Regions from separate parts of the Janthinobacterium sp. YR213 genome, predicted to be linked through region 2. Evidence: predicted binding sites of a transcription regulator. Region 2 holds the regulator's gene; the other holds the start of a gene.
The links. The regulator FNR, encoded in region 2, switches genes on or off when oxygen is low (the NO sensors DNR and NnrR bind a similar motif). The targets are predictions, from matches to a motif close to TTGATNNNNATCAA.

Region 1 (4,396 bases), on a different contig from region 2:
TCACCGCGTGTCCTGTCCTCGTCAAGCGTGGTCGCGCGCGCCGATGAGACGCCAGCAACAAGAAAAATGGCGGCGACAAAGGAAGCGTACATGCGTCTATTCAAACGTAACGGTGCCAACATATTTACAATCCTTGCCAAGTCTGTTCGATATCAGATAGAGATATGGGAGCTTCCATATTTCGAGTGTGTGCATTGTCACACAAGCTGCCGACAGCTTGCTCGTTTGCTGGCAGGATTGCCTCACGCATGTTGACTCTGCCTTCACACCCTTGCGAATGCAGGAAGGATGGAACTGCCACGTCTACAGTCAACAATCCCGGCTCCAGCGTTTTTGTTCTCCACTGGTGAGTGCGTAGTTTTCGTGGCACGATGAGAAGTTCATCGGGTTCTCATTAAACTGACAAGACGCACATGGCTTTTACTTTTCACCCGCTCTCCGATATTGCCAATGAAGAATGGCTCGTTCTGTTGAATCACTCGGACGTCATCCGCCACATGCCGCTCGCCACCGAAAGCTGGGATGCGCACGCTGTGATGGAATGGGCGAAAGGCAAGGACGCGCAGTGGCAAGCAAATGGCTATGGGCCGTGGGCTATCCGGATTGATGGCGCGTTTGCCGGCTGGGGCGGTTTTCAGAAGGAAGGGCGCGAAGCTGACCTGGCACTGGTATTGCTCCCCGCGTTCTGGGGGCATGGTCCTGCGCTGTTTCGCCGGTTCATGCACCGCCGGCTGGAACTGGGTATTGGCCCGGTCAGTATCCTGCTGCCGCCCAGCCGCACTCGCGTCAGGGGGCTTGCAAGAATCGGCTTCGCATTGGATTGCGAAGTGGAGTATGAAGGCCAATGTTTTTTAAAGTTCCGGGCAATTGACTGAAATACAGGTGCGTGGTGGGGACGGGAAAAGCCCTCATCCCCCGCAACTGCCATACTATGAATACGCCGACATGAGCGATACTTGTCGAAACAGGCTGCGGCCATATCATGGGTATAGCACGCCCAAGCGCGCTTACCTCCACCTTTGAAACCATGAAAAACATCACCGTAGAATATCGTCACAATTTCCCCCTTGATCCGGTCGATGTCGTCCGTGTTTTCGATCAGTCTGGAATCAAGCGCCCCACCGACAATCTCCCGAGAATCGCGCGCATGTTCGCCGCGCCTTGCCTCTTGCTGTCGGCGTGGGTGGATGGGGAGCTGGTAGGATTGGCCCGGTCGTTGACCGACTATGCGTATTGCTGCTATCTGTCGGATCTGGCCGTCAACAAGCATTACCAGGGCTTGGGAATCGGCAAGGAACTTGTCAAGCGCACCCAGGACATCATCGGCGAGGAAGTGTCCTTGATACTGCTCTCCGCCCCGGACGCCATGTCCTACTATCCGACGCTCGGTTTTGAGCATGCCGGCAATGCCTACGTCATTCGGCGCAAACATTGAGCGACCGTTTTTAACAATTCCCGCACCTGATGAAACCCGTCTATACCCTCGTCGAAGCCTTGGCAAAAGATCCCGGCCGCGTTGCCAAAACTCAGTCCCTTACCCTCGACAGTACCAGGCCCTACATGGGCCTGAAAGGCAGCCATGGCCTGTTCGCTTCCGCAGCCTGGTGGAAAAGCATCGAGGCCAAGCGCCTCCCGATGCAAACCTTGACGGGCATCATCGAACGAACGTATTTTGCGGGGCAGGACAGCCGCCGTGGCGATCAAGTCAACAGCGTTATCTTGCGCCTGGCGGATGGCTCGACAGTGGACGAGAGCATCTACATGAACGACAAACAGGACATCAAGCTGTTCGTGCCTGGCGCCATGGTGACGATGATCTACGCGCTGGATGAGCTCAAGGCACAGCCAGCCGCCGACGGCGGTGTCAATGTGGCGCGTATCGTGCTGGAAGTGGCCATCTCCGTCAGAAAAGATAAAGAGTAGGGGACGGTGCCATGCCGATGCTCCACTATCTGCATAAGCTTGATACTGGACAAGTTTTTAGCTGAAATTGGTTTGACCGCCCACCGCGCCAGGTCTAGAGTCATCAACAAGACCCAACCGACCCCGGCGCCCACACCATGGCCAAGCCTTTTCCCTTGAACCCCAAGAATCCCGAACGCATCTGCTGGGGCTGCGACAAGTATTGTCCGCCGGACGCCATGCGCTGCGGCAATGGTTCCGAGCGCACGCAGCATCCGATCGAGCTGTTTGGCGAGGGCTGGAATGACTGGGGGCTGGCGGCGGCCGACAAGGTCGACAAGGCCGACAAGGACGAGAACCCGCCCTGACGGCAAGCGCAGCGCGCGGCGCGCCGCTACAATCTCTTCATCGCGTCCGAGCTGAGGAGTCTCCATGCAAGAAGCCCTGTCCCGCTGGCTGGCAAGTAGCGCCGGCGATTACACCCTGGCCGAACACCCGGCCGTCCACACCATCGATGAGGCGCTGATCCACGTGCCAGCCATGCCTGGCCTGATGGTAAAGAACCTGTTCGTGCGCGATGAAAAGGGCCGGCGGCATTTTCTCGTCATCGTGCCTTTCGACAAGCGCATCGACCTGGCGGCGCTGGGGCGGCTGTTGCCGGCCAGTAAGCTGAGCATGGCTTCGCCTGAACGCTTTCTCCAGCATCTGGGCATCACGCCGGGGTCCGTCAGCCTGTTTGCGCTGATCCACGACAGCGCGCAGGCGGTGGAACTGGTGCTGGACCAGGCCGTATGGGAAGCTGGTTCTGTGCAAGCCCATCCCTTGCGCAATACGGCCACGGTGGCGCTGTCGCATGCCACCCTGGTCGATTTCCTCGCCCATACTGGACACGTACCCCGCATTCTGAGCGTGCCGGCAGCTGATTAAACGCGTTGTATCAATGCCCGGCCACGGACGCGCCGCCGCTGCGCCGTCCCGGCCGGAAGCCGTGCGCGCGGGCCGACCAGGCGACGAGGAGCGCCAGCACCAGCAAGCTGACCATTGCCCACGGGAAGGCGTCCGCGCCCCACGTTTCCAGCAGGGCGCCGCCCACCACGCCCGCGGCCGCAATCGCGCCATTCCACGCCACCACGTTCATCGACAAGGCCACGTCGGCGCCACTGCCTGCCGTGTCGGCCAGCGCCGTCTGCAACAGCGTTGCCGCGCCGCCAAAGGACAAGCCCCAGACGGCCATGCCCAGGTAGATCACAAAGGGGACGTGCGCTGCGACGCCCAGCACGAAGGCCGTCGCGGTGAACACGGCCAGGCTGGCCAGCACGGTGGCGCGCAAGTGGCGCTCGACCAGCTTGCCCGTGATCCAGATGCCAGCCATGGCGGCGGCGCCGAAGACGAGCAGCACAAGATCGACCCGCTCCGTCAATCCGGCCGGCGCCACGAATGGGGCGATGTAGGTGTAGAGAATATTGTGTGCCAGCATCCAGGCGATGACGACGGCCAGCACGGGGCGCACGCCCGGCGTCGTGAAGACGCGGCGCAAGGGCAGGCGCTCATGGACGGACTGGCCCGGGTAGTCCGGCACCTTGGCCAGCACCCAGGCGATGAGGATCAATGTCAGTGCGGAAATGATCCAGAACGCGGCGCGCCAGCCGACGAGCGAACCGAGCAAGGTGCCCAGCGGCACGCCCAGGGACAGGGCGACCGGTGCGCCCACCATGGCCAGCGCCAGGGCGCGGCCTTGCTGGTGTGGCGCCACCATGCGCCGCGCATAGCCGGCCAGCAAGCTCCACGCCAGTCCGGCCGCCATGCCGGCAAAGAAGCGGGCCGCCAGGGTCAGCCAGTAGTGCGACGACAGGGCCGTGACGGTATTGAACACGAGAAAGCCGATGATGGTCAGCAATAGCACGTTGCGGCGGCGCCAGCCGCGCGTGGCGATGGTGAGCGGAATGGCTGCCAGCAGGGAGCCGAGGGCATAGGCCGTGACCATTTGCCCGGCCAGCGCGGCGCTGATGCCGAGTCCAGAGCTGATCTGCGGCAGCAAGCCGGCGGGCAAGGTTTCCGTGACGATGCAGATAAAACCTGTCATGGCCAGGGCCAGCAGGCCGGCGACGGGGAGGCGGTCGGCCAGCGCGGGGCTGGCTCCGGTGGTGATAGTGGCGAGATTCACGGCAAACATCCTTGTAAAGAGATCAGGCGCAGGAGCGCCCCTGACCGTCGTTGCGGTACATATGTATCGATCGGTATAAATATAGGCGATGACGTGCCGCGTTGTCAATGACTTCTGTATCGAGTAGTATGTAAGTAAATGAGGAGGAGCGAAGGATGGCGCAAATGGGACGGCCGCGCACGTTCGACCGGCAGGCAGCGGTCGAGCAGGCCATGTTTTTATTCTGGCAGCAGGGGTATGAATCAACGTCCTTGAGCCAGCTCAAGGCGAGCCTGGGCGGCGGCATTTCCGCGCCCAGTTTTTATGCGGCGTTCGGCTCGAAGGAAGCGC
Region 2 (4,396 bases):
ATTGCGGCAAAGCCGGAGTCCACTTCGTCGGCCAGCCAGCCCCACGCCTCGATCAGCTTGACGATCAGTTCGCGCGTCGTGCGGTTGTCGTCGGCCACCAGCAGGCGCAGCTGGCCCAGGGCCGGCGTGCGCCGCGTTTCGGCCGGCTGCGCCAGCATCTCGAAGGGCACGCTGAACCAGAAGCGGCTGCCCTTGCCTTCGCTGCTGGCGACGGCGATGTCGCCGCCCATCATGTGGATCAGCTGCTTGCTGATGGCCAGGCCCAGGCCCGTGCCGCCGAAGCGCCGCGTGATGCTCTGGTCGCCCTGTGAAAACGCGGCAAACAGCTGCTGTTGCTGCAGTTCCGTCATGCCGATGCCCGTGTCGCGCACTTCGAAGCGCAGCCAGGCGCGCCCGTTTTCGCTCTCGGCCAGGCTGACGGCCACCACCACTTCGCCGCTCTCGGTAAACTTGATGGCGTTGCCGGCCAGGTTGACGAGAATTTGCTGCAGGCGCTGGGCGTCGCCCACGAGGCGCCGCGGCACGTCGGGCTCGACGGCGATGGCCAGTTCCAGTTCCTTTTCGCCCGCATTCATCGTCATCGTCGTGGCCAGGGTATTCATGACTTCGTCGAGGTCGAATTCGACGGGTGACAATTCCATGCGGCGCGCCTCGATCTTCGAATAGTCGAGTACATCGTTGAGGATGCCCAGCAGCGACTGGCCCGCCACTCTGACCATGGTCAGGTACTTGCGCTGTTCCGTGTCGAGCCTGGTATTGCCCAGCAAATACACCATGCCCAGCACGGCATTGAGGGGCGTGCGGATTTCATGGCTCATGTTGGCCACGAAATCGCTCTTGGCACGGTTGGCCGCCTCGGCCCGGTCGCGTTCCTGCTCCAGCTCCGCCGCGCGCGCTTCGAGTTCCTGCTGCAGGCGGTCGCGTTCGCTCATCAGGCCGTTGAACGCTTCCGTCAGTTCGCCGATCTCGTCGCGCTGCTGTACCGGCACGGGGGTGAAACGGCTGCCGCTGGTGCGCAGGGCCAGCAGGGTGTCGCGCAGGCGCACCAGCGGCGACAGCAGGCGCACGGTGACCAAGCCCAGAACAAAGGCGGCCAGCAGCGAAGCGAGGATGCTCCACAGCACCAGCCGGTACAGTACGCCATCGAACGGTTCGAAGGCATCCTCGACGGGCAGCGAGGCGGCCAGCAGCCAGTTCACGGATTTCAGGCGCTTGAAGCTGTTGACGGCCGTGATGCCGCGGCTGTTGGTGCTGACCATGCTGCCTTCGCCATCCTCCTTCAGCAGTTGGGTGGTCGTCAGGTTGGCGTTCGGCTTGCGTGGCTGCAGCAAACGGCTGGTATCGGGGTGCAGCACATAGCGCGGCACGGCGCCGCGCGTGAGGATGAAGTAATAGCCGCTCTTGCCGATCTTTTCCGAGCGCAGGCGGCCCAGCAGATTGTCCTTGTACAGGCGCAGCACGCCGATCACCACGCCGGCCACCTGGCCATCGGCGGCCAGCACGGGCGCCACCATCTGCACGATGGGCATGCCGCTCGACTTGCCCAGCATCGGCTCGGTAATCATGGGCTGGCGCGTGCGCAGGACGGTCTGGAAATACTCGCGCTCGGCGACGTTGATGCCGGCGCGCCCCGCCACTTCCGGCATGTCGGCCACGATGGCGCCATGCGCATCGAGCACCAGCACGTCGTCGAACAGCACCAGCATCGAGCGGCGCGCATAGTATTCGCGCAGTTTGGCGGGCTGGGCGATCAGTTCCGGCGGCTGCTGCCTGGCCGTCAGGGTGACAATCTGCAGCAGCATGCCCAGCTTGTCGTCGAGCTCGGCAGCGGTGCGGCTGATCAGGGATGACTGCTGGCTCAGCAGTACTCGGGTGAAGTCGTCGCGCATGTGCTGCACCTGGATCATGGTGACCAGCGCGATCATGGCGATCGAGGTCAGGCTGGTGGCCAGCGCGACTTTTGCTTTAATGCCGAGAGGCTTCATGATTTCCTTTTCAGTGCCGGGCGGCACAGGCGGCAGATAATGCTGTCAGGAATTTTCCTATCAATACCCCAGCTTGGCAAGCGCCGCCGCGCAAATTGCCCGCCCCGTATGGGCTTTTGACGATGTTGCCATATAATTAAAGGCTGGACGTCGTTTATTCGCCGAATTTACGGTGAAATTGGCATACGGCAACCCTGTATGCAGCTGTATGCAGTAAACTTGTTGTTGCATTTTCTAAAAGGTACCGACATGACTGAAGCGCTACTCACTCCCACCTTGCCCACCGTGAACGTGGAGGCGTTGCGTGCACGATGCTCGACCTGCAGCATGCATCAATTGTGCCTGCCGATGGGCCTTGATGTGGGCGACATGGATAGGCTGGACCAGATCATCGGCCGCCGCCGCAAGATCGTGCGCGGGGCCTCGCTGTTCCGCATCGGCGACTCGTTCCAGAACCTGTACGCGATCCGCCTGGGGCACTTCAAGACCTACCAGATCAATCCGGGTGGCGAAGAGCAGGTGACGGGTTTCCAGATGGCCGGTGAACTGCTGGGCATGGACGCCATCAGCGCCGACCGCCACCACTGTAATGCCGTGGCGCTGGAAGACAGCGAAGTGTGTGAAATTCCGTTTTCCAGCCTGGAACAATTGCTGGGCAATATGCCGACCCTGCTGCGTCATTTCCACCGCATGATGAGCCAGGAAATCACGCGCGAGCAAAGCGTCATGCTATTGCTGGGCAATATGCAGGCGACCCAGCGTTTTGCCGCCTTCATCGTCAACCTGGCGTCGCGCTATGAAGCACGTGGCTATTCGGGCAGCAATTTCCAGCTGCGCATGTCGCGCGAGGAAATCGGCAACTATCTGGGCCTGACCATCGAAAGCGTCAGCCGCTTATTGTCGAAATTCAAGAAGGAAGGCTGGCTGCGCGTCTCGAACCGCGAGATCGAAATCCTGCAGCCGGCCAAGTTGAAAGCGATTACGGCCGGCACGGACACCTGCAAGTAACAGCACCGTCAAAACCTGCTGCGCGTCGCGCTTTGCGGCCTGCGATGCTCGCTGGCTCGGCGCCCCCGTGCATAGCACAGCTGCGCTTCTCAACCACAAATCACTGCCGCTCGCGACGGTTTTCCCGGCGCTGTACGTTAAAGCTCTTCATCCGCGTGCAGCGCGATGCTGCGTTGCAGGGGCCAGGTCCAGATGCCGGACAGGCGCCACTCGCGTTTGTCGTTTTCCACCAGCACTTGCCAGCGGCTGCGCTCGAGCATCGGCAGTGCTACGGAAAAATTGCCGGCCGCATCGGGCTGCACCAGCAGCTTGATATCCTTTTCCGGCAGGGTCGCATGCGCCAGGTGCAGCTGCAGCGGCGCCTGATAGGCCTTGCCGAAGCTGTGCACGGAACCACTGAGGCGCGCTGCAGCCACGTCATATGACAGGCGCGTATCCATGGCCAGGTCGCTGGCGATCGTGTCGCGCTTCAAATCCTGGTTGATTGCCTTGCCCTGCTTGTAATAATCGCCCACCACCAGCGCATCGGGCTGCGTAAACGCGATATAGCCCATGAAGCTGCCGACGACCACGGACAGGCCGGGACCGATCATCAGCAGCCATGGCCAGCGATGCTTGTACCACGGTGCAACGGGGGCTTGCAGTTTCAGACTGTCGGACATGCTGTTTCTCCTGTTTAATCAGCCAGTCCCCGCATGGGGACCGGCCTTCCTGCAACTTCGTGGCGGCGGCGAGGGCACCCGGTCCCCGTCCGCCTTTCCTTGTTAACGTGGCACGATGAATACCGCGCTTTCGCGCACATGCAGCGATGGATCGTCCAGCGATTGCAATTCGATCGCAATCTTGTTCGAGCCCTTCTCGCCGACGCCGTGCGGCACGCGCAGGCGGATCGGCCAGCCCAGCGTTTCCGTCGGCTGCAAGGTCACTTCTTCGCGCGTCAGCAAGGTCAGGCCCGGCAAGCCGGAAGCGCTGATTTTAAAATGCTGGCTTTGCTCGGACGTATTCATGATCTGCAGGCGGTAGACGTTTTCGATCATGCCGTCTTCCACTTCGCGTCCCATCGAACCGCGGTCGCGGATCACGTCCATTTTCAGGGGCGTGCGCAGGGCCAGCGAGGTACACACGGCGATGATGATCAGGGCCAGGATGGAAGTGTAGATCAAGACGCGCGGGCGCATGGCGCGCTGGCGTATCTGCTTCGAATTGAAGTTGTTTTCCATCGCATGGTCGGTGCTGTAGCGTATCAGGCCACGCGGCCGCTCGACCTTGTCCATCACGCTGTTGCAGGCATCGACGCAGGCGGCGCAGCCGATGCATTCATACTGCAGGCCGTTGCGGATATCGATGCCGGTCGGACACACCTGCACGCACAGGGTACAGTCGATGCAATCGCCCAGCTTGTC

Region 1: the regulator FNR is predicted to act here: its motif matches at 1,963-1,976, upstream of BLT98_RS24450 (DUF3079 domain-containing protein).

Annotation. Positions count from the first base shown of each region.
Region 1 is NZ_FNDA01000006.1:157,966-162,361, forward strand. It holds gene BLT98_RS28955 (hypothetical protein) at 1-122, opposite strand, end outside; gene BLT98_RS24435 (GNAT family N-acetyltransferase) at 414-875, shown strand; gene BLT98_RS24440 (GNAT family N-acetyltransferase) at 1,028-1,435, shown strand; gene BLT98_RS24445 (hypothetical protein) at 1,561-1,923, shown strand; gene BLT98_RS24450 (DUF3079 domain-containing protein) at 2,061-2,270, shown strand; gene BLT98_RS24455 (prolyl-tRNA synthetase associated domain-containing protein) at 2,335-2,829, shown strand; gene BLT98_RS24460 (MFS transporter) at 2,840-3,985, opposite strand; gene BLT98_RS24465 (TetR/AcrR family transcriptional regulator) at 4,231-4,396, shown strand, end outside.
Region 2 is NZ_FNDA01000003.1:769,808-774,203, forward strand. It holds gene BLT98_RS17390 (response regulator) at 1-1,985, opposite strand, end outside; gene fnr (fumarate/nitrate reduction transcriptional regulator Fnr) at 2,235-2,993, shown strand; gene BLT98_RS17400 (FixH family protein) at 3,131-3,655, opposite strand; gene ccoG (cytochrome c oxidase accessory protein CcoG) at 3,758-4,396, opposite strand, start outside.